DNA from 3 places in the Pseudomonas sp. LBUM1641 genome. Region 3 is predicted to be linked to each of the others. Evidence: predicted binding sites of a transcription regulator. Region 3 holds the regulator's gene; each other region holds the start of a gene.

Region 1 (9,922 bases), 710 kb from region 3:
GGTCATTGAAATCCCCAGCGACCCGGCCACCGGCATGAGCCTGGAAGCCCTGCAACTGGCCGCCAACCAATGGTCGATCAAGGCTCTGGTGCTGACCACGCGCCTGAGCAATCCCCTGGGCGGCACCATGCCCGAAGAGCGGCAGAAACAGTTGCTGCGCCTGGCCTCGGATTTCGACATCCAAGTGGTGGAAGACGATATCTACGGCGAACTGATGTTCGAGCTGGGCCGCACCAAAGCCCTGAAAGCCTATGACCGCCTGGACCGGGTGATCTACTGCTCGAGCTTTTCCAAGACCTTGTCACCGGGCATCCGCATCGGCTGGATGATTGCCGGTAAGTACCAGCAGGAAATCCAGCGCCTGCAAATGTTCAGCACCCATTCGGCCTGCAGCGTGACCCAGATGGGCACGGCGGCGTACCTGGAAAACGGTGGGTACGACCGGCATTTGCGCTATATCCGCCAGGAATACCGCAAGAACCTCAGCGCCTTCCAGCTGGCAGTGCAGCAATACTTCCCCGAAGGCACCCAGATGACCCGGCCGACAGGCGGCTTTATCCTGTGGGTCAGTTTGCCGGGACGGGTCAATACCCAGGAACTGCACGTGCGCGCATTGCAGCAGGGCATCAGCATTGCACCGGGGCTGATCTTCAGTAATACGGAACAGTTCAACCACTGTATTCGCCTGAACTGCGGCACGCCGTGGAACCGCGAGGCCGAGCGCGCGTTGATGACCCTTGGCATGCTGGCAAGCCAGTTATGCCAGGAGACTGCAGCGGGTTTATGAGGCGTGGAAAGGGGACACGAAGGGTAGCTGGCTAATTACCATGCTTGTCATACCGTCCTCAACAAGCGAGCATATGGCCTTCTGCCGTTAATGCTGCTGGCGATATGACTTATACCTTTCCTGCTGCGCTGCTGGTCTGTCTGTTAAGCCTGGGGAACGCTGGCGCCGTCCTGGCGGCTCCTGCCGGTGAAACGGCGCCTGCGGCCAGCACCCAGCAAAAAGTAACAGCAAAAAAAGCCGCTCCCGTAAAGAAGGCACCGGTGGCAAAGAAAGCTCCGGCAAAGAAAGCCGCGCCTACTAAAAAACGTGCGCCTATCGCCAGCAAATCAAAATCGGCCCACGAAGTGGCCAAAACTAAGTTGCCGCCGGCAGAGCTGGATTTGAGCCTGCCGTCCAATATGGTCCGCCACCTGCAACCCCTCGGCACCATGCCGCAGCCAAAGAACGTGCCGCTGCTGCCGCCGATGTTTGCCGAGAAGCCCACGGATAACAGCGCGTTCCAGATCAACGGGCGCCTGCTCAGCAATGAAATGCAGCTGCAATTGCGCAACGAAGAACGCCGCGAAGTAGAAGGTGCGGCGCTGGATTTCGAATTCAAGCAATAAACCCGACGAGTAAAAGTGACGCGCACTCCTGACCTTCTGTCGCAGACTGGTCAGTCACTTTTGTTTTGGGTGAAAAACCCCTGTTAAGCCAATTTAAAACGTCTGTTTAAGGGCGTAGTCTTACGTGGCCATCAACACTGAGTTGTCGAGGATCTGTTCGTCATGAAATGCCGTGAAGGCTGTGGCGCTTGCTGCATTGCTCCATCCATCAGTTCTCCGTTGCCGGGAATGCCTGCCGGCAAACCTGCGGGCGAACGCTGCCTGCATCTTTCGGTCGAACAACTGTGCCAGTTGTTTGGTCAGCCAGAGCGGCCGGCGGTGTGCAGTTCGTTCCAGGCGGATATCGAGGTCTGTGGCAACAGCCAGGCAGAAGCGATCAAGTTGATCGGCTGGTGGGAACAGATGACCGCGGCTTAGTGGGCTGTTCAAAGTACTGAACTTCAACAATAAGGAATAAGACCATGGGTTCACTGAAACGAATTGCTGTGTTGTGCGGTTTTACCGTGATGTTTGCTGCCGCAGCGCACGCTGAAGACTGGCAGACTGCCAAGGATGAAGACGGCATCAAAGTGTCGTTGAGTGAAATTGCCGGCTCCAAATACAAGGCTTATCGCGGTGTGACCACCATCAAGGCACCGCTGGCCAAGATCCAGGCGTTGCAGGAAGACGTGGCCGGGGCCTGTTCCTGGATCCACGAATGCAAATCGCAAAAACTGCTTAAGCAAGAAGGTGACAAGAGCTGGACCTACACCCAGTTCAAGGCGCCGTTCCCGGTTACCGACCGTGACTCGATCCTGGAAATCACCACCACCAAGGCCGCTGACGGCAGCGTGACCCGCAAGCTGTTGGAAGTGCCGACTTACCAGCCCGAAGTCAAAGGCTATGTGCGCGTAGCCCAGGTTGACGGTTACTGGAAGCTGGTACCTAAAGGCGACAACCTGACCGAAGTGACCTACCAGGTGCACACCGAGCCAGGTGGCAGCGTGCCGTCGTGGTTGGCCAACAAGTTTGTGGTGGACGCACCGTTCAACACCTTGAAAGCTTTGAAAGAACACGCTGAAAAATAACTGCAGCTGATCAGGTGCCTCCTGCCTTGAGTGGAACGATTTCCAAGCCCTCAAGGTCCAGATAGAGGTAAGCCCACCCATGGGTTTTATCGAGGAGGCTCTGATGCCAAAGTGGAACGTTTCCTTCACTGATGATCATGGTGAGTCGGTAGTCGAGCAATTCGAATGTGAGCAAAAACCGACCCTTGAAGAGGCTGCGCGCCTGGTTCGCGCCCGCGTGTCTCCGGTGCTGAAGGAATTGGATCTCAACGATCTCGAAGGGCGGATCGCCGAACCGACGGTGAAGATCCTGAAAGATCAAAACAGCATTAAAGACCTCAAGGTCGACCCCGCCGCCTGAACATTTCCTGTACGCCCTTAAACAGACTCTGGTGGAGCTGAAAGCTTCGCGTTACTCTGCAATCGAGATCAGCGAATGAATCGCTAAGGTCTGGTCTTGTCAGCTACATGCTTGTGTCCCAGCGGCGACGTCATTGCCGTAACACCCGCGCCGTTACAGCGCGGGCCTTGGGAAGCACGGAAAGTCTATCCATCGGTTTGAGGAGGACGTTTCATGAGCACAGCCTATCAAGAAGACATCAGCACCAACGTGTTGCGCCGCATGAAAGAGGGCGGCTTTGACTTCTCACGTTTCCACCCCATCGAGTTCTACGCCATTTTCCCGGATGAGGAACGTGCGCGCCGGGCTGCGGGTCGGTTTCGTGGGGAATCCCTGAATGCCCAGGTCAGCGCGCGGGATGACGGCGCCTGGTACCTGGAACTGAGCAAAATCATGTTCGCCACCTACGACGGCATAGGAGACTTCGAGCAGGACTTTGAGGCGGTGGTCGAGCCCTTGGGCGGGATCATTGAGGGATGGGGCGTCAAACAGGAGGTGCGTGGGTTACCCATGTAGCGGCATGAGCAATAACACAGCGTATCGGCTGACCTTTGGGTCGGCCGTTTTTGTTTCTGGCTTGGGAAAAAACCTGCACAAAAAAAAGCCACCCGAGCAGGGTGGCCAAAGGGAAGATCGGAGCGAAGGGGAACCGATCGGTACATGCCGTATCACGTTACCCATCAAGCAAAGGGTGAGGCTGTAGGACATGTCCTGTTCAGCCGATGGAGGTGATTATCCCCAGGGTTTGCCGGGCAGTGAAATCAACTCTGACTATGCTGGTGATAGTCATGGCCTGCATTTCAATGAGGCGTCGCCCATGACAGCGGGCATTTGCTGCACCGGGATGGTGCGGTGAGACCTGCGCCTATATCCAACTGATTGATACTTAAGTGTTTATGCCGCTGGCACGGGCCTTGCGATGGTTCTGGCGTCCGGGTGACAAGGAGTACGGCATGATCCGCACTTATTACGATGAGATGTACGACGGGGCAGGGCTTGTGCGCCCCCATTACCGCGAATTCGCCCGCTGGTTGGCCGAGACGCCTGCGGAACTGCTGGCCCAGCGCCGGCGTGAAGCCGATTTGCTGTTTCACCGGGCCGGTATCACCTTCACGCTGTACGGCGATGAGCAAGGCACCGAGCGCCTGATCCCCTTCGACACGATTCCCCGCAGCATCCCGGCCAGTGAGTGGCGGATCGTCGAGCGCGGCTGCATCCAGCGGGTCAAGGCGCTGAACATGTTCCTCGCCGACCTCTACCACGAACAACGGATCATCAAGGCCGGGATCATCCCTGCCGAGCAAGTGCTGGCCAACGAGCAATACCAGTTGGCGATGCAGGGCCTGGACCTGCACCGCGATATCTATTCCCACATCTCCGGCGTCGACCTCGTACGCGATGGCGACGGTACTTACTACGTCCTCGAAGACAACCTGCGCACCCCCAGCGGTGTCAGCTACATGCTCGAAGACCGCAAGATGATGATGCGCCTGTTCCCCGAGCTGTTTGCTGCTCAGCGCATCGCACCCATCGATCACTACCCCAACCTGTTGCTCGACACCCTGAAAAGCTCCAGCCCGTTGGATAACCCCAGCGTGGTGGTACTTACTCCGGGGCGTTTCAACAGTGCGTTCTTCGAACATGCGTTCCTGGCCCGTGAAATGGGCGTGGAACTGGTGGAAGGCGCCGACCTGTTTGTACGTGATGACCGTGTGTTCATGCGCACCACCGACGGCCCCAAGGCGGTGGATGTCATTTACCGCCGCCTCGACGACGCGTTCCTCGACCCGCTGGCCTTCAACCCGGACTCCATGCTCGGCGTGCCGGGCCTGCTGGCGGCTTACCGCTCGGGCAATGTGGTGCTGGCGAATGCCATCGGCACCGGGGTGGCGGATGACAAGTCGGTGTACCCCTTCGTCACCGAGATGATCCGTTTTTACCTGGATGAAGAGCCGATCCTGAAGAATGTTCCGACGTTCCAGTGCCGTAATCCCAGTGAACTGTCCCACGTGCTGGCCAACCTTCCGGAACTGGTGGTGAAGGAAACCCAGGGCTCCGGTGGCTACGGCATGTTGGTCGGCCCGGCCGCCTCGGCGGCGGAAATCGAAGCCTTCCGTGCACGCATCAAGGCCAAGCCCCACGCCTATATCGCGCAGCCAACCCTGTGCCTGTCCACCTGCCCGACCTTCGTCGAAAACGGCATCGCCCCGCGCCACATCGACCTGCGCCCGTTCGTGTTGCAAGGCAAGGAAACCCGCGTAGTGCCGGGCGGCCTGACCCGTGTGGCCCTGCGGGAAGGTTCGCTGGTGGTCAACTCGTCCCAGGGCGGCGGCACCAAAGACACCTGGGTGGTCGAGGATTGAAATATGTTGAGTAGAACTGCCTCGGATTTGTATTGGATGTCGCGCTATCTGGAGCGTGCGGAAAACCTCGCACGGATGCTCGATGTCAGTTATTCGCTGTCGCTGATGCCCCAGGACGGGCGCGGCGATGGCTTGCATGAACTGGCAATGCCGCTGCTGATCACCGGCACCCTCGACGATTACCGCGAGCGTCACGGTGAGCTGCACGCCGAGCGCCTGCTGCACTTCTTCGCTCTGGATGCGGCCAACCCGGCGAGCATCTACAGCTGCCTCGGTGCGGCGCGGGCTAGTGCTCATGCGGTACGTGGGAGAATTACCGCGGACATGTGGGAAAACATTAACGCCACCTGGCTGGAAATTCGCGACATCGCCCAGCAAGGCCTGAGTCGTTACGGCATGAGTCGGTTCTGCGAGTGGGTCAAGGAGCGCTCCCACCTGTTCCGTGGTGCCACCTACGGCACCATCATGCGTAACGACGCTTTTCGTTTTATCCGCCTCGGTACCTTTATCGAACGGGCCGACAACACCCTTCGCCTGCTGGATGCCCGCTATGAAATGGCCGGCGACCAGGCCGAAGCGGTCACCGATGGCACCGCCCACGCCTACTATCAGTGGAGTGCGCTCTTAAGGGCCTTGTCCTCTTTCGAGGCCTACACCGAGATCTACCGCGACGCCCCAGGCGCCCGGCAAGTCGCCGAGCTGTTGCTGCTTCGCGCCGACGTGCCGCGTTCGCTGCGGGCGTGCAGTGAAGAGATCGACCAGATCCTTGGCAGCCTGCCCGGCATCAACGGTCGCCCGGCCCAGCGCCTGGCGGCCGAAATGGATGCACGCCTGCGCTTTACCGCAATCGACGAAATTCTCGAGGAAGGCCTGCACGCTTGGCTGACCGACTTCATCCCCCTCGTGCGCGAGCTGGGCGATGCTATTTACAGTTCCTACCTGGAGGCGGCATGAGACTTTCCATCAGCCACGAAACCACCTACCACTACGAAGACCAGGTGCGCGCCAGCATCCAGTACCTGCGGCTCACGCCCCACGACAGCGAGCGCCAGCACGTCCTTAGCTGGCAGCTGGACCTGCCCCGGCCGGTGCGGGCGCAACTGGACCCGTTCGGCAATATCCTGCACGTGCTAACCATGGACGAGCCCCACGAAGCCATCATCATCGGCGCCCGTGGCCAGGTGGATATCGACGAATTGCGCGAAGCCGAACATGAAAGCCAGTCGGCGTTTCCGTTCCTGCGCTGCACCCGTTTGACTGAGCCGGACGATGCCTTGCGCAGCTTTGCCGAAAAGCATTGCCACCAGCGCCGCGACCGCAGTGCGTTGATTGATTTAATGCATGCGCTGAACCAGTACATGACCTACTCGCCAGGCTCTACCGAAGTCGACACCTGTGCGGCCAAGGCGTTTGCCGGGCGTGCCGGGGTGTGCCAGGACCACACCCACGCCTTCCTCGCCTGTGCCCGTAGCCTGGGCATTCCGGCGCGGTATGTGTCGGGGTATTTGTACAGCGAAGACTGCGAGCACCTGGCCAGCCATGCCTGGGCCGAAGCCTGGTTGGATGACGCCTGGTACAGCTTTGATGTGACCAACCAACTGGCCCGGCCGGAACGGCATTTGAAGCTGGCGGTGGGCCTGGATTACCTGGACGCCTGCCCGGTGCGGGGCATGCGCCGTGGGGGAGGGCATGAGCAGATGCATGCCAAGGTATTTGTGGCGCCGACACCGGTGATTTCGGTGCAGCAGCAGTAGGAATCCGGGAGAGAGAGGGAGCTTTGTGTAGCAGGAAAGCTCTCTGTGCCAGGAAAGCTTTTTGTGGCGAGGGAGCTTGCTCCCGCTGGGCTGCGAAGCGGCCCCAAAGCATGCCCCCGAGTTCTGTCTGGCGAAATGTGATTGTCTGATTGGGGCTGCTGCGCAGCCCAGCGGGAGCAAGCTCCCTCGCCACAGATTTACCCGAGCCTTAAGGCTGCTTTCTGCCCGCCATATGCTTCAAGTACCCCACCAGCAGATCCAGGTCCGCATCCGGCAGCACACTGGCCGCAAACGCTGGCATCTTCGCCTGTGGCCAATGCCGCATGCCTTGCGGGTCGCGAATGTAACGCTTGAGGAAATCCCCGGCGAAATATTCAGTGGGGTTGTAAGGAATATTCAGGTCTGGCCCCACCTGCGCATCGCCGGCCCCGTTGAGGCGATGACACGCCAGGCAGTTCTTCTGGAACAACGCGAAGCCTTGATTTACCGGATCGTCCGCCGCCAGTTTCGGGTCCGGTAGCAACGCCGGGAAGCGCTCCGCAACCGTTGTCATTTGCTTGATTCCGGAGATCTGAAACGGCCATTGTTCAGGGCTGATATGCCCGGCCTGCGGGTCCGTCCACACCAGATAAAACGGCCCGGCACTGGGTTTGCCGTCCGCCAGCGGCGGCCAGGGATGCGCCGGATCTTCTACCGCCAACCAGGCCTGCGAGCCGCTTTTTGACAGCAGCGGCGCCGCCGCAAGTTCTGCGGCAAAGCCGTCAAGCGCCACCGCCTGCAGATGATTTTCCGGCTTGATGCCGGGCAACAGTGCGGCCAGCGGTACCGCGCGATACGTCATGTTGCGCTTGTAGGAAACGTCATCAACGATCTGCACCGTCTGCGCATCCGGGCGCTTGAGCAGCTCGGCGGTTTCCCAGGTTTTACGGGTGTGATCCAGCTCGATGGCCAGCTGTGCGGCAGACGCCGGCAGGGCCAGCAGCAGGGTTATGAGGACGATGATCTGTTTCAAGGAAGGGCCCGTGTTTGAGTGACGATGCGGGTATCACGATACCGCAAAACCACCTGAAACCGGCGCGCAAAACGGCAGCCCCTGACGGGATCGCTATGCGCAATATCCCGAAAGGCGCTGCCAAAGGCTGCGATCCTGGCGCTGTGTCTGCGCAGAATGTGGGGTGTGAGAGGTCAACCAATAACCTTGGTTAGATTGGGCAAGATCAGAATCAGTGTGGTGGCGAAAAGAATAAGTCCCGCCTGACGTACTTTCGATTGTTTGAACATGGCTGACTGCCTTTTGTTGTTATTCCTGAGCGTCAAATGCGTGCCGGTCGATTTCACTATGACGGTGCTACATGACTTTTTTCTTACAGTTCTCACAGGTGCTCCAGCAAAACCCGGCAGCAACCTTTTACTTCTCCTACAGATTCAACCTTAGAGCCCTGGTTCTGCATGGCTTAGATCCATTTCATCTCATTGCCTGAAGAAATCTTATTAAAAAGGCATGAGGCCAAGTGCCAGCCAGACGCCAGCCCTATGGCTAGACAGCTAAAACGATTAATCAGCCAATTCCCATAGCCTCCTACCGTTCGTCTGAGCGTGAGCGTCAAGGTCAATGAGCGGTTCGGTCATTGAATCCGGCGCCCCGGCGCCTAAGGTAAGAGCACGATTCGTTGCCCAGTGATTCGAGGACGTCATGACCCAAGCTTTCATCTTTGATGCGATACGCACGCCCCGTGGCAAAGGCAAGGTCGATGGCGCCTTGCACAGCGTCAAGCCGGTGAACCTGGTGGCCGGGTTGCTGACCGCGCTGCAACAGCGCACCGACCTCGATACCCGGCAAGTGGATGACATCGTCCTGGGATGCGTCACCCCGGTGGGCGACCAGGGCGCCGACATCGCCAAGACCGCCGCCCTGGTGGCGGACTGGGACGTCAGCGTCGCCGGTGTGCAGATCAACCGGTTTTGCGCGTCGGGCCTGGAAGCCGTGAACCTTGGCGCGATGAAAGTGCGCTCCGGCTTTGAAGACCTGGTGGTGGTCGGCGGCGTCGAGTCCATGTCCCGTGTGCCCATGGGCAGCGACGGTGGTGCCTGGGTGCTGGACCCGCAAACCAATCTGCACAGCCACTTCACCCCGCAGGGCATCGGCGCCGACCTGATTGCCACGCTGGAAGGCTTCACCCGTCAGGACGTCGATGCCTTTGCCTTGCACTCACAGCAGAAAGCGGCGCGGGCAAGATCAGACGGTTCCTTCAACAAATCGCTGATCGCCGTGCAGGACCAAAACGGCATCGTCCTGCTGGACCAGGACGAATTTATCCGTGGCGATTCCACCCTCGAAGGCCTGGGCAAACTCAAGCCCAGCTTCGAAATGATGGGCCAGATGGGCTTCGATGCCACTGCTTTGCGGGTCTATAGCCACGTCGAGCGTATCAACCACGTGCACACACCGGGCAACAGTTCCGGGATTGTCGATGGCGCGGCGCTGATGCTGATCGGCTCTTCCGCCCGTGGCCGCGAACTCGGCCTGCAACCCCGGGCGCGGATCGTCGCCACCGCGGTCACCAGCACCGACCCCACCATCATGCTCACCGGCCCGGCACCGGCCACCCGCAAGGCCCTGGCCAAGGCTGGCCTGCGGGTTGAAGACATCGACCTGTTCGAGGTTAACGAGGCGTTTGCGTCGGTGGTGCTCAAGTTCATCAAGGACATGGGCATCGACGCCGCCCGGGTCAACGTCAACGGCGGCTCCATCGCGATGGGGCATCCGCTGGGCGCCACGGGCTGCGCAATTCTCGGCACCTTGCTCGACGAACTGGAGGTGCGCCAGCAGCGGTATGGCCTGGCCACCCTGTGTGTCGGCGGCGGCATGGGTATCGCCACCATCATCGAACGCCTCTGAGCCTAAGGAATCAGTCATGACCGATGCCATTCGTTACGAAAAAGGCCAGGACCAGATCGTGGTGCTGA
Region 2 (9,922 bases), 620 kb from region 3:
ACTACTCGTTCGTGACCGCGCGCCTGCTGATGGACACCCTGCGTGCCGAAGGCCTGGGCTTCCTCGGCGTCGCCGACAGCGCCACGCACCACGAGATGGTCGACCTGTACGCCAAGGCCCTGCCTGCCTACATCGCCAAGGGTATCGAATTCGAATTGCTGAACCCGATCCTGGCCACCTTTGACCTGGAAAAACTCGGCAAGGCAATCAACCACGAGCGCGACCAGCAGTTCACCTACCTGGGCCTGCAGACCCTGTACGACCGTTACTTCATCCACAAGGACGGGATCCGCTTCGAACTGCCGCAGGTGTTCTTCATGCGCGTGGCCATGGGCCTGGCGATCGAAGAGAAGCACAAAGAAGACCGCGCCATCGAGTTCTACAACCTGTTGTCGTCCTTCGACTACATGTCGTCGACCCCAACCCTGTTCAACGCCGGCACCCTGCGTCCACAGCTGTCCAGCTGCTACCTGACCACCGTGCCGGATGACCTGTCGGGCATCTACCACGCGATCCACGACAACGCCATGTTGTCCAAATTCGCTGGCGGCCTGGGTAACGACTGGACGCCGGTGCGTGCACTGGGTTCGTACATCAAGGGTACCAACGGCAAGTCCCAAGGCGTTGTACCGTTCCTGAAAGTAGTGAACGACACCGCTGTAGCCGTGAACCAGGGTGGCAAGCGCAAAGGCGCGGTGTGTGCCTACCTGGAAACCTGGCACATGGACATCGAAGAGTTCATCGAACTGCGCAAGAACACCGGTGATGATCGTCGTCGTACCCACGACATGAACACCGCCAACTGGATCCCTGACCTGTTCATGAAGCGTGTCTTCGATGACGGCCCGTGGACCCTGTTCTCGCCATCCGAAGTGCCAGACCTGCACGACCTGACCGGCAAGGCCTTCGAAGAGCGTTACGAGTACTACGAAGCCCTGTCCCAGTACCCGGGCAAGATCAAGCTGTTCAAGACCATCCAGGCCAAAGACCTGTGGCGCAAAATGCTGTCCATGCTGTTTGAAACCGGCCACCCATGGCTGACCTTCAAAGACCCGTGCAACCTGCGCAGCCCGCAGCAGCACGTGGGCGTGGTCCATAGCTCGAACCTGTGCACCGAGATCACCTTGAACACCAACAAGGACGAGATCGCCGTTTGCAACCTGGGCTCGATCAACCTGCCGAACCACATCGTCAACGGCAAGCTGGACACCGCCAAGCTGGAACGCACCGTGAACACCGCCGTTCGCATGCTCGATAACGTTATCGACATCAACTACTACTCGGTACCACAGGCGCAGAACTCCAACTTCAAGCACCGTCCGGTTGGCCTGGGCATCATGGGCTTCCAGGATGCGCTGTACCTGCAGCACATTCCTTACGGTTCGGACGCTGCGGTCGAGTTCGCCGACAAGTCCATGGAAGCGGTCAGCTACTACGCGATCCAGGCTTCCTGCGACCTGGCCGACGAGCGCGGCGCCTACGAGACGTTCCAGGGTTCGCTGTGGTCCAAAGGCATCCTGCCGCTGGACTCGCAACAGATCCTGATCGAGCAGCGTGGCCAGAAGTACATCGACGTTGACCTGAACGAATCCCTGGACTGGGCACCGGTACGTGCCCGTGTGCAGAAAGGCATTCGTAACTCCAACATCATGGCCATCGCACCGACCGCCACCATCGCCAACATCACTGGCGTGTCGCAGTCGATCGAACCGACCTACCAGAACCTGTATGTGAAATCGAACCTGTCGGGCGAATTCACCGTGATCAACCCGTACCTGGTTCGCGACCTGAAAGCCCGCGGCCTGTGGGACTCGGTCATGATCAACGACCTGAAGTACTACGACGGTTCGGTGCAGCAGATCGAGCGCATCCCGCAAGAACTCAAAGAGCTCTACGCGACTGCCTTCGAAGTGGACACCAAGTGGATCGTCGACGCCGCCAGCCGTCGTCAGAAGTGGATCGACCAGGCTCAGTCGCTGAACCTGTACATCGCCGGCGCATCGGGCAAGAAGCTGGACGTGACCTACCGCATGGCTTGGTACCGTGGCCTGAAAACCACTTACTACCTCCGTGCCCTGGCCGCCACCAGCACCGAGAAGTCGACCATCAACACCGGCAAGCTGAACGCTGTTTCCAGCGGCGGCAACCACGGTGATGATTCGGTTCTCGCGGCACCCGCCGGTCCAGCGCCAGTGCCAAAAGCCTGCGCGATCGACGAGCCGGATTGCGAAGCTTGCCAATAAGCTGAGCCGGTCCCGGGCTTGAACGCCCGGGATTGAAAAACCCGATAAACCCCGACTGCATAGGGTTTATCGGGTTTTTTCGTTTAACGCCCTAGAGGAACGCGTACGCAATACCCTGCTTTGGCGAGCCGCCCCGCCGGCCCCACAACTCGACTTGCCCACCAATCACCGCCATTGAATGACGATCATAGGCCACGACACCCAGCTTGCCGCTCGCCAGTTCACTGCTTGAGGAGTTCCTGTAGAGCCCCTTCAGCCCAAGGCGATCCAGCGCCTCGTGTGGCATTTCGCCGTTGTTCAAGCTCTGCATCGCATGGGCAAAACTTCGTTGCGCATCACCCGGCCTGTCGTCCAGACCATTTCCTTCCATCTGCGCACGCTTGGCACTCGCGGCAAACATGAAGTTTGCATCGGTCATCATCGCGGGATCATCGCCTTTAAACTGTGCATACGCGGCGGCCTGCTTGAGTTCGTCCTTGGACAAATCAAGCTCGAAGCCGTCCCGCATTTTCACGTGATAACCATCCCCCGTCTCTTTCACCTCCTTGAAAACGTCCGTGGGTTTCTGACCGTACCGCATCATCGCCCCCTTTATCGCGGAAACGGTGACGCAGTTGCCATCAGGGCCCTGGCTGAAGCCACTCCAGATATTGTCCGGTGTCTTTCCAGGATTGCTGTTGTCGGGCTTGTAGTTGAAATGCCTTGAACCTTCGGTCAGCGGCTTGTTGCTCATGGGCTCGCTGGGGCCAAAATCATTTCTGTTAGCCCCGCCCCCACCGCCGCCGCCACCCCCTGGCGATGGCGATGGCGATGGTGCCGGTGCAGGAGCTGGCGCAGGGGATGGTGGCGTGTCGTCCGAGTCCGGAAACAACATCTTCAGCAGTTGTTTGAGAAACTCAAGCCACTGCCCGGAAGCCTCTTCAATCAGCTTGTTGAGGATTTCCCTGAATTTCTCGTCACCGATCTCCCCGCGCACTTCGTTGAGCTTGTCTCGCAGATCTTGCGCGAGCTGGCCCTTGGACGTTTTCTCGGCGTCATCCAACGCTGTGAGCAGCTTTTTGACCGTTTCCTCGTTAGAGACACCCTTGTTTTCTTCATCGTCCGACCGATCTGGCTTCGCAATACCCCCACCTGAAAAACTCACGCCCCCGATGACACCACCTGAAACCGACACACTCGCCATAGCCTGCTCTCCACCCGTTGACCTCAGCCTTCTTGGCTTCGTGGGTGGAAAAACAGCCGTAGGCCGTTCCGCCAAAACCATGTCATCCCATGACAGCCCGGGACAATCGGCAGGCAAAAAAAAGCCCCTCGACCGAGGGGCTTTTCCAGTGTTGCGGCTTAAAGCGACAGCATCAGGTCATCTGGATGATGGTCTGCATGATGGTGCTCTGGGTGGAGATGGTCTTGGCGTTCGCCTGATAGTTGCTCTGGGCCTTGATCAGGTCCACCAGCTCGTTGGTCAGGTTGACGTTGGAGTTCTCCAGGGAGTTGGCCACGATCGAACCCAGGGTACCGACTTGCGGGGTATCAAAACCCGGCTGGCCCGACGCGAAGGTTTCTTTCCAGGTGGTGCCGCCGGCTGGCTGCAGGCCCTGCTCGTTGTTGAAGCTGGCCAGGGAGATCTGGCCGATGGCCTTGCTCTGCTGGTTGCTGAAAGTAGCGAACAGTACGCCGCTGCCGTCGATTTTCAGCCCGGTAATTTGACCGGTGGCGTAACCGTCGGTGGTTGGCGGGTTGCGGTAGGTAGCCGAGTTGAACTGGGTGATGTTCGCCATGTTGACGGCCACGCCGTCTGTATTGGCGGCCGCGCCGTTAGGCGTCCAGACACCATTGACCAGGGCGCCCGGCTTCCAGTCGGAAATGGTCAGGGTGGTGTTCGAAGCGGTGGCTGGCGGGGTGATGATGCCCGAGAGCTTGCCGGCGGTATCAAACGACAGCGTCGAGGCAACAGGCGCCTTCACGTCAGCACCGGTGCCACTGATCGGCGAACCGTCAGGGTTGCGCCCATCGATCAGGGTGTAGGACTTCCAGGTGTTGGAGTCTGTCTTCACCAGGTACTGCACCATCGGATGCGAGTTGCCCTGCGTATCGTAGAGCGTGGTGGAGTATTGAGTGGTGAAGGTCTCCGACTTGGTCGGATCAAACGGGGTCTTGGTCTGGTCGATCACCGGCGAGGACGAATTCAGGTTACTGGTGGAGTCCACCTTGCTCGAAGCCTTCGGCGGCAGGTACGACAGGTTGAGCTGAAGGTCGGTCAAGCCGCCCTTCTGGATGTTGCCATCGGCGTCCGCCGCGTAGCCTTGCAGGCGTGAGGTGCCGGTGTTGTTGGTGATGTAGCCGTCCTTGTCGGCACGGAAGGCACCGTTACGGGTGTACTCCAGCGAACCGTCGCTGCCTTTCTGCACGAAGAAGCCGCCGCCCTGGATCGCCATGTCCAGCGTGCCGCCACTGTTGTTGACGTCACCCTGGGTGAACTGCTGGGACACTGCTGCCAGGTTCACACCGTTGCCGATGCTGTTCTGGCCGGTGCCCAGCTTGGACGCCGCGTAGATATCCGAGAATTCGGCACGGGACGACTTGAAGCCGGTGGTCGCGACGTTGGCGATGTTGTTACCGGTCACGTCCAGTTGTTTGTTGGCCGCATAGAGGCCGCTAAGGCCGATATTAAAAGACATTGTTCTCTCCTTTTGCCGTATCTAGCCGGCTCTATGTACCGATAGTCTGAATTTGCGACAGCTTGATGCTGCCCATGCCGCCCGCCAGGTTGAGCAGCATTTCGCCGCCGGTCTGGCTCAGGGTCACGCTGGTCACCGTTGCCGGCAGCGAGGTGAGCAAGGCAACCGAGTCGCCCTTGTCATTCTTGGTGGTGGCATTGAAGGTGTAGGTGCCGGCCGGTGCCGTCTCGCCCGCATCGTTCTTGCCGTCCCAGACAAAGCTGGAATTGCCGGCGCTCTGGGCACCCATGTCGAGGGTGCGAACGACGTTGCCGTCCTTGTCGGTAATCTTGACCGAGACGTTGCCCGTCGCCGCCGTCACTGCCACGGAGCCGGTCATGCTCTTGCTGGTGTCGACCATGGACTTGTCGGTCTGGGTGATCACCGAGCGACCCACCAGCGACGAAGCCTGCAGTGCCTGCGAGGAGCTGAAGTTGCTGGAAATCGCATTCACCGAGTCGTTCAGGGTGTTGATGCCTTCCAGGCTGCTGAACTGCGCCAGCTGTGCCACGAACGCGCCGTTGTCCTGGGGCGACAGCGGGTTCTGGTTTTTCAGCTGGGTGACCAGCAGTTGCAGGAACGCGTCCTTGCCCAACGACTGGTTACCCGTCGCCGACTTGGCCGCGTCGCCGACGCTGCTGTTATCTGTCGCAGTCTTGACCTTGGAATTGAAAAGGTCCTGGACCGCCGTGTTCGTCGAACTGGTATCAACAATGGCCATTATTTGGCGCCCCTTATCACTGACCCAGGGTCAGGACCTTCTGCATCATGGTTTTGGCGGTGTTCATCATTTCCGCGTTGGTCTGGAACGAGCGGCTGGCGGAAATCATGTCTGCCATTTCCTCGACCACGTTGACGTTGGGGTAGTACACGTACCCTTTTTCGTTCGCGGCAGGGTGGTTCGGCTCGTAGCGGGCTTCGAGATTGCTTTGGTCTTCGACTACACCAAGCACCTGCACGCCCTGGCCTGCGGCATCCTGGTTCTGGAACAGCGAATCGCCGCTACCGCTCTGGCCGCCTTGACCGCCCTGGAACATGGTGGCGAACACCGGGTGCCGGGCACGGTAGGTCTGGTCAATGCTCGAAGACACGGTCTCGGCGTTGGCGATGTTACTGGCGACGGTGTTGAGGCGCGTGGTCTGGGCGCTCATGCCACTACCGGCAATATTGAAAACACTGGCGAGGGACATGGCTTATTCTCCACGCAGGGCTGACATCAGCCCTTTGAATTTGCTGTTGAGCAGGGTGAAGCTGGCCTGGAAGTTCACCGAGTTCTCGGCGTAGGCCGATTGCTCCAGTTGAGCGTCCACGGTGTTCTGGTCGATCGACGGTTGCATCGGCGTGCGATACAGCAGCGACTCGTCACCATTGCCCAGGCCTTGCGCTTCGATATGACGGCTGTTGGTCATGTTCAGGCCGAAGGTGCCGTTCTTGGTCTTGTCTTGCTGTGCGGCGAGCACGGCAGAGAAGTCCAGGTCCCGAGCCTTGTAGTTCGGGGTGTCGGCGTTGGCGATGTTGTTAGCCAGGACTTCGGCACGCTGGGCGCGGAAGCCCAGGGCTTGTTCGTGGATACCGAGCGCTTTATCGAAGCTGATGCTCATGGCGGAAACCTTTAGGGGCTGACCTGCTTTTCGTAACAGGGTTATAGCAATCGGCATGCCAATTCTTTTGAGGGCCGTATTACAAGGGTTTGCGGGGCAATTGCCGGCGGCAATGCCAGAAAAGCGGCAAAGGGTTTCCGCGAAACGCCAGTAAAGCGGCAAATGAGGGTTTGCCGCTTTGCGGCCATAAAAAAAGGGAGGCCTGTGCAGGCCTCCCTTTTTTGTTCAAGCATTCATCACTTGGCCTGGTAAATGATCCCAGGACTGCACTGCACCATCTGGTAATGATCCGGCAAACCGTTCAGCGCCTCGGAAGCGCCAAGGAACAGATAACCACCGCGCTTGAGGGTGCCGTGGATACGCAACAGAATGTCTTTCTTCACCTCGGCCGAGAAGTAGATCAACACATTGCGGCAGAACACCATGTCGAACTTGCCCAGGCTGGCGTAGCTGTCCAGCAGGTTGAACGAGCGAAACTCGACCCGGCTCTTGATCGGCGCCTTGACCGCCCAACGCCCCGCGCCTTTAGGATCGAAGAAACGCTGCAAGCGCTCCGGAGACAACCCGCGCCCCAGTGCCAGGCTGTCGTACTCACCGGTCTTGCAGTTGGTGAGCATGGTGCCGGACAAATCCGTGGCCACAATTTGCGCCCCGGCCTTCAACTGGCCCATGTTGGTCCGCTCGAACTCATCGATGGACATCGAAATCGAATACGGTTCCTGCCCCGACGAACAGGCGGCCGACCAGATGCGCAGGCGCTGGCCCGGTGCGGCCTTGATCGCCTCAGGCAGCACCTTGTTCTTGAGCACTTCAAACGGATAGGTATCGCGAAACCACAAGGTTTCGTTGGTGGTCATGGCATCGACCACCATCTCCTTGAGCCCGCTGCGCGGCTGGCCCTGGATCCGTTGCACCAACTCCCCGAGGGACTTGATGCCCTGCTGCTCCATCAGTTTGTTGAGACGGCTGGATACCAGGTACTGCTTGTTTTCACCGAGCAATATGCCACAGGCTTTTTCCAGGAAGACCCGGAACTGTTCGAAATCCAAATTACCCGTAGACAATGATACCGCCTCTTAAATCGTGTGACCGCCAGGGAAAAGGCCCCTAGCCGTGATCTGCTGCCTTGATCCGGTCGACTACCCGGGATGCCAGGTCATCAGGGCGGAATTTGGCCAGGAAGTCATCAGCACCGACCTTCTTGACCATCGCCTGATTGAATACACCCGACAACGAAGTATGCAGGATGATATGTAATTTTTGCATGCGTGGGTCGTTGCGTATCTCGGCCGTGAGGGTGTAGCCGTCCATTTCCGGCATCTCGATGTCGGAGATCATCATCAGGAATTCTTCTTCCGGCTTCTTGCCCTCGTCCACCAGCTTGCGCAGGTAATCCAGGGCCTGGCGACCGTCATTGAGCGCCACCACTTCAACGCCAACCGTCTGCAGGCAACGGGACACCTGTTTGCGCGCCACCGAGGAGTCATCCACCGTCAACACCCGCAGCGAGATCGCCTTGTGCGCGGTTTCGGCGTCTACCACACCCACCGAAATCGCCTCCGAGGTCGGGGCCACTTCGGCGAGGATTTTCTCCACGTCGATGATTTCCACCAACTGGTTGTCGACCCGCGTCACCGCCGTGAGGTAGTGATCGCGGCCGGTGCCCTTGGGCGGCGGATGGATCTCTTCCCAGTTCATGTTGACGATGCGCTCCACCGAGCGCACCAGGAAACCCTGGGTCTTGGTGTTGTACTCGGTGATGATCACAAACGGGCTCTCGCGGTCCTGCAAACCCGCCGAACCGGTGGCCATGGCCAGGTCAAGAATCGGGATGGTCGCGCCACGAATATTGGCCACACCGCAAACCACCGGGCTGGACTTGGGCATTATTGTCAGCTTGGGACACTGCAGCACTTCCCGAACCTTGAAGACGTTAATCCCGTACAACTGCTTGCCGTCCAGACGGAACAGCAGCAACTCCAGGCGATTCTGCCCCACCAGCTGTGTGCGCTGGTTTACTGAATCCATTACACCGGCCATGCCCAGACTCCTACGCTAAAACTTAGGGGTACGACGCGTACCCAACACTAAACGGCACGAGCTTTGCTTTTTTATTGGCCATGGACATCAAAACGACAGTTTCCCGACGCTCCCGATCCCCACAGTACCGCAGATTACTCTGCGCCTCGATGGCGTTGCTTGCCTTGGCTACGGGCCAGCCGGCCCGCGCCGATAACGTCACCTTGCCTGATCTACTTATCGGCGTCACTCAAGGCTTTCTTGAGTTCACTGTAGAAGATTATCTGGCGACGACCCAGACACCGGGCCGCTATGAAATCCAGGTCAACCAGTTGGATCCGCGCCTGCGCATGCCCATGTGCGACAAGGAATTGACAGCCTCCCTGGAGAGCCCCGCCCAACCCATCGGGCGCGTGACCGTGAAGGTGCGCTGCGAAGGCGCCTCGCCCTGGACGGTGTTTGTACCGGCCCAGGTCAAATTGTTTCGCGACGTCGTGGTGGTGACCCGCCCGCTGAAACGCACCGGAATCATTGGTTATGAGGACGTTGCGATGCGCGAACGGGACATCAGCCAAATCAATCAGGGCTATCTCACGTCCCTGGACCAGGCGCTCGGGCAAAAACTTACCCGACCAATGGTTGCCGACCAGGTGATTACCTTGGTTCATCTTGAGCAGGCCGAAGTGGTGCGCAAAGGTGACCAGGTGGTGATCTCCGCCAGCAGCGGCGGCCTGAATGTAAAAATGCCGGGGGAAGCCCTGTCCAATGGCGGCATGAGTGAGCAGATTCGCGTGAAGAACCTCAACTCCAACCGCGTGATCAAGGCCCGGGTGACGGCACCGGGGCAAGTTGAGGTGGCTTTATAGATCACTGGCATCGGACGCCGGCTTTTCCTACACTGTGCGCAAAGCGGTATCGCGTATAGGTTTATTGTCAATCGAGCCTAAAGTTTGTCCGGGTATGGCCGAAAACATGGCAAGCGTCCAAATACCCAGAGGTTTTTTAACATGGTCATCGATTTCAGTCGTTTGAATAACGCCCTGCCAACGCCCGGATCTTCGCGCACCAACGGTGCCAAAGACAGCGTTGAAGCCAAGTCCCAGCCTCTGCCTGCCAAGACAGAACAGGCCGGTGCCAGCCAAAGCGGGGAATCGGTACACCTGAGCAATGAGGCTCAACAGTTGCAGAAGGTCACTGACTCGCTGAGCGATCAACCGGTTGTCAACAAAGCCCGCGTGGCCGAATTGAAGCAGGCGATTGCGGATGGCAGCTATAAGGTCGACAGCAACCGTGTAGCCAGCAAGCTGCTTAACTTCGAAGCTGAGCGCTAGGCAAAGGCCTG
Region 3 (9,922 bases):
CCTTGCCTGCAGCCAGCATCATCATGGCCATGATGCTTTTGCCGTCGACCATGGATTCGGGGGTGCGTCCCGCGCGAATCTGGCAAGGGAACTGCCCGGCGACGCCGACGAACTTGGCCGAGGCCCGGGCGTGCAGGCCCAGCTTGTTGATGATTTCAATTTCCAGAGCGGGCATCGCGGAGGTGTTCCTTTCAGCTGAGGTCGCGGTGGCGAACCTGGACGTTCTTGAGGGTTTGTTGCAGCACCTGGCCCAGGCGTTCGGTCAGGTAGACGGAACGGTGGTGGCCGCCGGTGCAGCCAATGGCGATGGTGACATAAGCCCGGTTGCTCGCCGCAAAACGCGGCAGCCACTTGAGCAGGTAGCTGGAGATGTCCTGGAACATTTCTTCCACATCCGGTTGCGCCGCCAGGTAATCGGCCACCGGTTGGTCCAGCCCGGACTGATCGCGCAGTTCCGGCTTCCAGTACGGGTTGGGCAGGCAGCGCACATCAAACACCAGGTCGGCATCCACCGGCATGCCGCGCTTGAAGCCAAACGACTCCACCAGGAAAGCGGTGCCCGGCTCCGGCTGATTCAGCAGTCGCAGCTTGATCGCATCCCGCAGTTGATACAGGTTCAGGCTGGTGGTGTTGATCTTGAGGTCGGCCAGGTCAATGATCGGCCCCAGCAGCTTGGTCTCGTCCTCGATGGCTTCGGCCAGCGAACGATGCGGGCTGCTCAGCGGGTGGCGTCGACGGGTTTCGGAGAAGCGCTTGAGCAGCGTTTCTTCATCGGCGTCCAGGTACAGCACATCACAATGAATGTGCTTGGCCCGCACTTCTTCGAGCAGTTCCGGAAAGCGGGTGAGGTGGCTGGGCAGGTTGCGGGCGTCGATCGATACGGCGACCAGCGGTTGCGCCAGCTCAGTGTGAATCAGTGCGCGTTCCGCCAGTTCCGGCAGCAGGCCAGCGGGCAGGTTGTCGATGCAATAGAAGCCGTTGTCCTCAAGAACATTGAGAGCCGTGCTTTTACCTGAGCCGGAACGGCCGCTGACGATGATCAAACGCATGATTACTGCCCGTTTTGTTCATCCAGGACAACCTGATAGAGCGCCTCATTGCTGGGGGCACTGCGCAGTTTGTCGCGTACTTCTTTGCGGTCGAGCATGCTGGCGATCTGCCGAAGCAGTTCCAGGTGCGCATCGGTGGCGGCTTGCGGGACCAGCAGTACAAACAGCAGGTCAACCGGGGCGCCGTCGATGGCGTCGAAATCGATAGGGGCGTCCAGGTGCAGCAGGGCGCTGACTGGTGACTCACAGCCTTGCAGGCGGCAGTGAGGAATAGCGATGCCGTTGCCAAAGCCGGTCGAGCCGAGCTTTTCACGGGCAATCAGGGCCTCGTACACAGCTTGCGTATCCATTTCGGGCACTTCGCGGCCGATCAGGTTGGCAATTTGTTCGAGGGCGCGCTTTTTACTGCCGCCCGGCACGTTCACGAGGGAACGGCCGGGGGTCAGGATGGTTTCAAGTCGGATCATGGGTGGGGAGTGTTAGCGGCCAGTGCCTTGAAGAAGGCTCTGCTGCTTTTCCTTATGCTTTTTAAGTTGGCGGTCAAGCTTGTCTGTGAGCAAGTCGATTGATGCATACATGTCTTCATGTTCGGCATTGGCGACCACTTCGCCACCAGGTATCTGAAGTGTCGCTTCAATTTTCTGCTGAAGCTTGTCGACCTTCATGATGACCTGCACGTTGGTGATCTTGTCGAAATGGCCCTCAAGCTTCCTCAGCTTCAGCTCGACGTATTCGCGCAATGGAGGGGTGACTTCTACATGGTGTCCACTGATGTTGACTTGCATACAGCTTCTCCTTCGTTGCCAGTGCATAAAGCGACGGGTAGGAGTACCCGCCACTGGAACGCTATGGCCCGCCCGTCACATCAAACGTTTACGCTCGCTGGAAGGCGCGATCCCAAGGGACTCGCGGTACTTGGCGACGGTTCGACGGGCGACCTGAATGCCTTGTGCCTCCAGTAAACCAGCGATCTTGCTGTCACTCAACGGCTTTTTCTGATTTTCCGCGGCAACCAGTTTTTTGATGATCGCGCGGATCGCCGTGGACGAGCATTCGCCGCCTTCGGAGGTGCTGACGTGGCTGGAGAAAAAGTATTTCAGCTCATATATACCCCGTGGGGTATGCATGAATTTCTGCGTGGTCACCCGGGAAATCGTTGATTCGTGCATGCCCACCGCCTCGGCGATGTCGTGCAGTACCAGCGGCTTCATCGCTTCATCGCCGTATTCCAGGAAGCCGCGCTGGTGCTCGACGATCTGGGTGGCGACTTTCATCAGGGTTTCGTTGCGGCTTTGCAGGCTTTTGATGAACCAGCGGGCTTCCTGCAATTGGTTGCGCATGAAGGTGTTGTCGGCGCTGGTGTCGGCGCGGCGTACAAACCCTGCATATTGCGGGTTGACCCGCAGGCGCGGCACCGATTCCTGGTTCAGCTCCACCAACCAGCGTTCGTTGTCCTTGCGCACGATCACGTCGGGCACGACGTATTCGGCTTCGCTGGACTCGATCTGCGAGCCCGGGCGCGGATTGAGGCTCTGCACCAGCTCGATGATCTGGCGCAGGTCATCTTCCTTGAGCTTCATGCGGCGCATCAGCTGGCTATAGTCGCGGCTGCCCAGCAAGTCGATGTAGTCGGTGACCAGGCGCTGCGCTTCGGCCAGCCATGGAGTCTTGGCCGGCAATTGGCGCAGTTGCAGCAACAGGCACTCGCTGAGGGTGCGGGCGCCGATGCCGGCGGGCTCGAACTGCTGGATGCGGTGCAGGACGGCTTCGATTTCGTCCAGTTCGATGTCCAGTTCCGGGTCGAAGGCCTCGAGGATCTCCTCAAGGGTCTCGTCCAGGTAGCCCTGATTGTTGATGCAATCGATCAGGGTCACGGCGATCAGGCGATCGGTGTCGGACATCGGGGCCAGGTTCAGTTGCCAGAGCAAATGGCTCTGCAGGCTCTCGCCGGCGGACGTGCGGGTGGTGAAATCCCACTCGTCATCATCGTTGCTCGGCAGGCTGCTGGCGCTGGTCTGGTAGACGTCTTCCCAGGCGGTGTCCACGGGAAGCTCGTTGGGAATGCGTTCGTTCCATTCGCCTTCCTCAAGGTTATCCACCGTAGGGGCGGTTTCCTGATAGGAGGGTTCCTGTACGTCGGGGTTGGGCTTTTGCTCGATGTTGTCGGCCAGCGGGTCTGCATTATCGAAGTCGTCGCCTTCTTCCTGGCGTTCGAGCATCGGATTGGACTCCAGGGCCTCCTGGATTTCCTGTTGCAGGTCCAGGGTCGACAATTGGAGCAGGCGGATGGCCTGTTGCAGCTGCGGTGTCATCGTCAGCTGCTGGCCCATTCTCAGGACTAGCGATGGTTTCATGGCAGGGGCTTAACACCTTATTCGCCGGCGCAATGCGCCATCCACGACAGGGCGCGTGAGCGCCAAACATAAGCAAATTATATGCCTGATATCGGGGGCTTTGCCTAGAGCGCGGTAACAATAAAAATACTGATGTTTTTATTGACTACCGCGCTCCATGGCGAATGGCCTGATACCACCGTGTTTACAGGCGGAACTCGTGACCCAGATACACTTCCTTGACCAGTTCGTTGGCCAGGATAGTGGCGGAGTCACCTTCGGCAATCAGCTGTCCATCGTTAACGATATAGGCGGTTTCGCAGATATCGAGGGTCTCGCGGACGTTGTGGTCGGTGATCAATACACCGATGCCCTTGGCCTTGAGGTGATGGATGATCTGCTTGATGTCACCGACCGAGATCGGGTCGACACCGGCGAAGGGTTCGTCCAGCAGGATGAACTTCGGCGCAGTGGCCAGGGCGCGGGCGATTTCCACACGACGACGCTCGCCGCCGGAAAGGCTCATGCCGAGGTTGTCGCGAATGTGGTTGATGTGGAATTCCTGCAGCAGGCTTTCCAGCTCTTTCTTGCGCCCGGCGCGGTCGAGTTCCTTGCGGGTCTCGAGGATGGCCATGATGTTGTCGGAAACCGACAGCTTGCGGAAGATCGATGCTTCCTGGGGAAGATAGCCGATACCCGCCTGCGCACGACCGTGCATAGGCTGGTGGCTCACGTCCAGGTCGTCGATCAGGACGCGGCCTTGATCGGCCTGCACCAGACCGACGATCATGTAGAAGCAGGTGGTCTTGCCGGCACCGTTGGGGCCGAGCAAGCCGACGATCTGCCCGCTGTCGATCGACAGGCTGACATCGCGCACGACCTGACGGCTTTTATAGGCCTTGGCCAGATGCTGGGCTTTCAGGGTTGCCATTAATTCGCCTTCTTCGCGTCAGGTTTCGGCGCCGGCTGGGCTGCGCCCGGTTTCTGCTTCGGCTGGATAACCATGTCGATACGCGGCTTCGGCGTGCTGATTTTCGAACCGGTGGCACGACCGGCCTGGGCAATCTGCTTCACCGTGTCGTAGACGATTTTCTCGCCGTCGGTGGTGTTGCCGTCATTGATCACGCGGGCCTGGTCGATCAGCACGATACGGTTTTGCTGGGCGTGGTACTGGATCGTCTTGCCGTAGCCTTTGACCGGTGTAGGGTCGCCGACTTTCTGCAATTGTTCAAAGTACGCCAGGTTGCCGACCGAAGTGACCACGTCGATATCGCCTGCGGGGGTGCGAGTCAGTGTCACGGTATTACCCGTCACTTTCATCGAGCCTTGGGTGATGATCACGCTGCCGGTGTAGGTCGCGATACCTTGCTTGTCATCCAGCTGCGCATCGTCAGCCTGAATGTGGATCGGTTGCTGGCTATCGTTCGGCAGAGCCCAGGCGCTCACGCTTCCCAGTGCTGCGCCCAGGCCGAGCAAAATAGGGAGGGTTTTAACGAGCCTCATACTGTCCTCTTACGTTCGATAGCAGGTGTATCCTGCTTTCTTTCAAATACGCTTTCATTCCCTTGCCAGTCGATACACCGCCAGCGCCGTCAATTCTAACGTCTTGCTCGGTCTGCGCATATTGCTTCTGTGGGAATACGGTCATGCGACTGCTGGTAATAATGGTCTGGCGGTCCTTGGCGTCGGTACGGGCTACGCGAACCGAGTCAATCAATTCCACTTGGGTGCCGTCAGGGTTGACTTCGCCACGCTCGCTGGTGACGTGCCACGGAAATTCGGCACCGCGATACAGGTTCATGTCCGGCTTGGTCAATAAGGTGACCTCGGATGCCTTCAAGTGTTCGACCTTGTCAGAGGTCATTTCATACTGAACCTTGCCATCCGGCAGGTACTGAATGCTGTGGGCGTTGATGGCGTAATAGTCGATAGCGCTCTCGTCAACCTGGGCAACAGGCTTGTCGAGGAAGCGCTCCGGGCTGATATTCCAATAACCGACCGCGAGAAAAACCGCGGCGATGACTGCAAGTATCAGGAAATTGCGAATCTTTTTACTCAGCATAAAACGCTCTATAGGTAGGCGGCGTGGGCCGCTTCAAGGCTGCCTTGGGCGCGCAGAATCAGTTCGCAGAACTCACGGGCGGCGCCTTCGCCGCCACGGGCGGTGGTTACACCATGGGCGTGTTCGCGAACGAACGCCGCGGCATTGGCCACGGCCATGCCCAGGCCGACCCGGCGAATCACCGGCAGGTCGGGTAAATCGTCACCCAGGTACGCAACCTGCTCATAGCTTAGGTTGAGTTGGCCAAGAAGCTCGTCCAGAACCACCAGTTTATCCTCGCGGCCCTGATACAGGTGAGGAATCCCCAGGTTTTGTGCGCGGCGTTCCACAACTGGCGTCTTGCGACCGCTGATGATGCCGGTTTGCACGCCCGCCGCCATCAGCATCTTGATGCCCTGGCCGTCGAGGGTGTTGAACGTCTTGAATTCGCTGCCGTCTTCCAGGAAGTACAGGCGGCCATCCGTCAGCACTCCGTCGACGTCGAAAATCGCCAGCTTGATGTGCTTGCCCCGTTGCAACAGGTCGGTGGTCATTTACATCACTCCTGCACGCAGCAAATCGTGCATGTTCAGGGCGCCTACCGGGCGGTCGTCGCTATCGACCACCACCAGCGCCAGAATTTTATGGTCTTCCATGATCTTCAGCGCTTCGGCCGCGAGCATGTCAGGGCGTGCGGTCTTGCCGTGGGGCGTCATGACTTCGTCGATGGTTGCCGTCTGGATGTCGAGGTTGCGGTCCAGGGTGCGGCGCAGGTCACCGTCGGTGAAAACCCCGGCCAGGCGCCCGTCGGACTCCAGAATCACGGTCATGCCCAGGCGCTTGAGGGTCATTTCCATCAAGGCATCTTTAAGCAGGGTGCCGCGCGCGACTTGTGGCAGCTCGTCGCCGGCGTGCATCACGTTTTCCACTTTCAGCAGCAGTCGACGGCCCAGGGCGCCACCTGGATGGGAAAATGCGAAGTCTTCAGCGGTAAACCCGCGGGCTTCCAGCAAGGCCACGGCCAGCGCGTCGCCCATCACCAGGGCCGCGGTGGTGGAGGAGGTCGGTGCCAGGTTCAGTGGGCAGGCCTCGTGGGCAACGTGCACGTTCAAATTCACTTCGGCGGCTTTTGCCAGCGTCGAGTCCGGGTTGCCGGTCACGCTGATCAGCTGGATGCCCAGGCGCTTGATCAGCGGCAGCAGGGTCACGATTTCGTTGGTGGTACCGGAGTTGGACAGTGCCAGGATGATGTCGTCCCGGGTAATCATGCCCATGTCGCCATGGCTGGCTTCGGCGGGGTGTACGAAAAAAGCGGTAGTCCCGGTGCTCGCCAGGGTGGCGGCGATCTTGTTGCCAACATGCCCGGATTTGCCCATGCCGACCACGACAACGCGGCCTTTGCTGGCCAGAATCATCTCGCATGCGCGTACGAAATCCGCGTCGATATGGGCCAGCAAGCCTTCTACGGCTTCGAGCTCGAGGCGGATGGTGCGTTGTGCGGATTGGATAAGGTCGCTGGATTGGCTCATGTCTGAAATCGTATAGCCTGACGAAAAGTCGGCGATTATAGCGGTAATGATCAATTCCCTCACGCAAGTTCGTCAGGCTTTATTCATTACACCCGTGGTTGAGATTGAACCTCAGCAAGGTTTTTTTAGCTGTCCTGTTTCTGAACAAGCTCTGTTCCGGCCTTGGGGGCGCTGTACCAGCAGTGATATAGTTCGCCGCCAGTTCGGTCCGCGCAGCCTTTTTGTCTATTCGGCGCAAGCATTTGTCGAAAACAAGGTGTCTGAGTGAAAGGCTGCATCCCAAGGAGTTTAGATGAGTGCCGATAACGCCTACGCGGTCGAGCTGAAGGGTCTTTCCTTCAAGCGCGGTACGCGCAGCATCTTCAATAATGTGGATATTCGCATTCCCCGCGGCAAAGTCACGGGCATCATGGGGCCGTCCGGCTGTGGCAAGACGACGCTGCTGCGCCTGATGGGCATGCAATTGCGCCCGTCCGCCGGTGAAGTCTGGGTCAATGGCCAGAATCTGCCAACGCTCTCGCGCAGCGACCTGTTCGATGCGCGCAAGCACATGGGTGTGTTGTTCCAGAGTGGTGCGTTGTTTACCGACCTCGACGTTTTCGAAAACGTAGCGTTCCCGCTGCGGGTGCATACACAGCTGTCCGATGAAATGATTCGTGACATCGTGTTGCTGAAATTGCAGGCCGTTGGGCTGCGCGGCGCCATCGATTTGATGCCCGACGAGTTGTCTGGTGGCATGAAGCGTCGTGTCGCCCTGGCCCGTGCCATCGCCCTCGACCCGCAAATTCTTATGTACGACGAACCTTTCGTTGGCCAGGACCCGATTGCCATGGGCGTCCTGGTGCGCCTGATCCGCCTGCTCAACGATGCGTTGGGTATCACCAGTATCGTGGTCTCCCACGACCTGGCCGAGACCGCGAGCATTGCCGACTACCTTTATGTAGTAGGCGATGGCCAGGTGTTGGGGCAGGGCACGCCTGAAGAGCTGATGAACGCTGATAACCCGCGCATTCGCCAATTCATGACCGGCGATCCCGATGGCCCGGTGCCTTTTCACTTTCCGGCAGCGGACTACCGCTCAGATCTTCTGGGGAAGCGCTGATGCGCAAGACATCTTTACTCGAAAAGGTTCGCCTTTTCGGACGCTCCGGCATCGATATCATCGGTGTGCTGGGCCGTTCGACGATTTTCCTGTTTCATGCGTTGCTCGGCCGCGGCGGTATTGGCGGCGGTTTTGGCTTGCTGATCAAGCAACTGCACTCTGTGGGTGTGATGTCCCTGGTGATCATTGTGGTCTCCGGGGTATTCATCGGCATGGTGCTGGCGCTGCAAGGCTTCAATATCCTTTCCAGCTACGGTTCCGAGCAGGCGGTAGGGCAGATGGTTGCGCTGACGCTGTTACGTGAGTTGGGCCCGGTGGTGACCGCGCTGCTGTTTGCCGGGCGTGCGGGTTCTGCGCTGACGGCCGAAATCGGCAACATGAAGGCTACCGAGCAGCTGTCCAGCCTGGAAATGATCGGCGTCGATCCACTCAAGTACATTGTTGCCCCGCGCCTGTGGGCCGGCTTCATCTCCCTGCCACTGCTGGCGATGGTATTCAGCGTGGTCGGGATCTGGGGCGGTTCATGGGTGGCGGTTGACTGGTTGGGCGTCTACGACGGTTCCTACTGGGGCAACATGCAAAACAGCGTGACCTTCAGCGGCGACGTGCTAAACGGCATCATTAAAAGCATCGTTTTCGCCTTTGTAGTGACCTGGATTGCCGTATTCCAAGGCTATGACTGTGAGCCCACCTCAGAAGGGATCAGTCGCGCCACCACCAAGACCGTTGTGTACGCCTCGCTGGCGGTACTGGGCCTTGACTTCATTTTGACCGCCTTGATGTTTGGAGATTTCTGATGCAAAACCGCACTGTGGAAATCGGTGTCGGCCTTTTCTTGCTGGCTGGCATCCTGGCTTTACTGTTGCTCGCCCTGCGAGTCAGCGGCCTATCGGCCAGCCCCACCGCCGATACTTATAAACTTTACGCCTACTTCGACAATATCGCCGGTTTGACTGTCAGAGCTAAAGTGACCATGGCGGGTGTAACCATCGGCAAGGTCACGGCGATCGATCTGGACCGCGACAGCTTCACCGGCCGGGTGACGATGCAAGTGGACAAGAAGGTGGATAACCTGCCGACTGACTCCACCGCGTCTATCCTCACCGCTGGTTTGCTGGGCGAGAAGTACATCGGCATCAGCGTGGGCGGGGAAACGGCTCTGCTCAAGGATGGTTCGACCATTCATGACACACAGTCGTCGTTGGTGCTGGAGGACTTGATCGGTAAATTCCTGCTCAATACCGTCAATAAAGACGCCAAATGAGGAATGTGTTCATGATCTCTACTTTGCGACGTGGCCTGTTGGTACTGCTCGCGGCACTGCCGTTGATGGCTAACGCCGCTGCCGGCGGTTCTGCGCATGACCTGGTGCAGGATACGACCACCAAGATGTTGGCCGACCTGAGTGCCAACAAGGAAAAGTACAAGCAAGACCCGAGTCAGTTTTATAACGCGCTGAATACGATTGTCGGCCCAGTGGTGGATGCTGAAGGCATTTCCAAAAGCATCATGACCGTCAAGTACTCGCGCAAGGCGACGCCTGAGCAGATGACCCGCTTCCAGGAAAACTTCAAGCGCGGCCTGTTCCAGTTCTATGGCAACGCATTGCTCGAGTACAACAACCAGGGCATTACGGTTGATGCGCCGAAGTCCGAAACGGGTGACCGTGCCGAAGTCGGCATGACCGTGAAGGGCACCAATGGCGCGGTGTATCCGGTGTCCTACACCCTGACGAAGATCGATGGCGAGTGGAAACTGCGTAACGTCGTCATCAACGGTATCAACATTGGCAAGCTGTTCCGTGACCAGTTCGCGGACGCCATGCAGCGCAATGGCAACGACCTGGACAAAACCATCAACGGTTGGGC

Evidence for each region. The regulator sigma-54, encoded in region 3, starts transcription at its own class of promoters, with help from an activator protein. The targets are predictions, from matches to a motif close to ANTGGCATNNANNTTGCTNT.
Region 1: ACA046_RS24255 (circularly permuted type 2 ATP-grasp protein) is a predicted target of sigma-54. The motif match lies at 3,740-3,759, and genes of this name have one in related genera.
Region 2: flgB (flagellar basal body rod protein FlgB) is a predicted target of sigma-54. The motif match lies at 6,605-6,624, and genes of this name have one in related genera.

The regions. Positions count from the first base shown of each region.
Region 1 is NZ_CP166815.1:5,295,738-5,305,659, reverse strand. Features, by position in the region: gene ACA046_RS24285 (aminotransferase-like domain-containing protein) at 1-787, shown strand, start outside; gene ACA046_RS24280 (translation initiation factor 2) at 892-1,392, shown strand; gene ACA046_RS24275 (YkgJ family cysteine cluster protein) at 1,555-1,809, shown strand; gene ACA046_RS24270 (START domain-containing protein) at 1,854-2,459, shown strand; gene ACA046_RS24265 (hypothetical protein) at 2,539-2,799, shown strand; gene ACA046_RS24260 (ribonuclease E inhibitor RraB) at 3,013-3,354, shown strand; gene ACA046_RS24255 (circularly permuted type 2 ATP-grasp protein) at 3,792-5,201, shown strand; gene ACA046_RS24250 (alpha-E domain-containing protein) at 5,205-6,155, shown strand; gene ACA046_RS24245 (transglutaminase family protein) at 6,152-6,955, shown strand; gene ACA046_RS24240 (c-type cytochrome) at 7,164-7,967, opposite strand; gene ACA046_RS24235 (acetyl-CoA C-acetyltransferase) at 8,649-9,854, shown strand; gene ACA046_RS24230 (3-hydroxyacyl-CoA dehydrogenase NAD-binding domain-containing protein) at 9,871-9,922, shown strand, end outside.
Region 2 is NZ_CP166815.1:5,383,427-5,393,348, forward strand. Features, by position in the region: gene ACA046_RS24685 (ribonucleoside-diphosphate reductase subunit alpha) at 1-2,243, shown strand, start outside; gene ACA046_RS24690 (hypothetical protein) at 2,335-3,426, opposite strand; gene flgE (flagellar hook protein FlgE) at 3,599-4,921, opposite strand; gene flgD (flagellar hook assembly protein FlgD) at 4,953-5,681, opposite strand; gene flgC (flagellar basal body rod protein FlgC) at 5,698-6,150, opposite strand; gene flgB (flagellar basal body rod protein FlgB) at 6,154-6,561, opposite strand; gene cheR (protein-glutamate O-methyltransferase CheR) at 6,798-7,625, opposite strand; gene ACA046_RS24720 (chemotaxis protein CheV) at 7,669-8,601, opposite strand; gene flgA (flagellar basal body P-ring formation chaperone FlgA) at 8,682-9,446, shown strand; gene flgM (flagellar biosynthesis anti-sigma factor FlgM) at 9,588-9,911, shown strand.
Region 3 is NZ_CP166815.1:6,006,494-6,016,415, reverse strand. Features, by position in the region: gene ACA046_RS27700 (HPr family phosphocarrier protein) at 1-175, opposite strand, end outside; gene rapZ (RNase adapter RapZ) at 192-1,049, opposite strand; gene ptsN (PTS IIA-like nitrogen regulatory protein PtsN) at 1,052-1,516, opposite strand; gene hpf (ribosome hibernation-promoting factor, HPF/YfiA family) at 1,529-1,834, opposite strand; gene ACA046_RS27680 (RNA polymerase factor sigma-54) at 1,910-3,403, opposite strand; gene lptB (LPS export ABC transporter ATP-binding protein) at 3,588-4,313, opposite strand; gene lptA (lipopolysaccharide transport periplasmic protein LptA) at 4,313-4,885, opposite strand; gene lptC (LPS export ABC transporter periplasmic protein LptC) at 4,872-5,444, opposite strand; gene ACA046_RS27660 (KdsC family phosphatase) at 5,453-5,977, opposite strand; gene ACA046_RS27655 (KpsF/GutQ family sugar-phosphate isomerase) at 5,978-6,952, opposite strand; gene ACA046_RS27650 (hypothetical protein) at 6,999-7,220, shown strand; gene ACA046_RS27645 (ATP-binding cassette domain-containing protein) at 7,245-8,054, shown strand; gene mlaE (lipid asymmetry maintenance ABC transporter permease subunit MlaE) at 8,054-8,851, shown strand; gene mlaD (outer membrane lipid asymmetry maintenance protein MlaD) at 8,851-9,318, shown strand; gene ACA046_RS27630 (MlaC/ttg2D family ABC transporter substrate-binding protein) at 9,330-9,922, shown strand, end outside.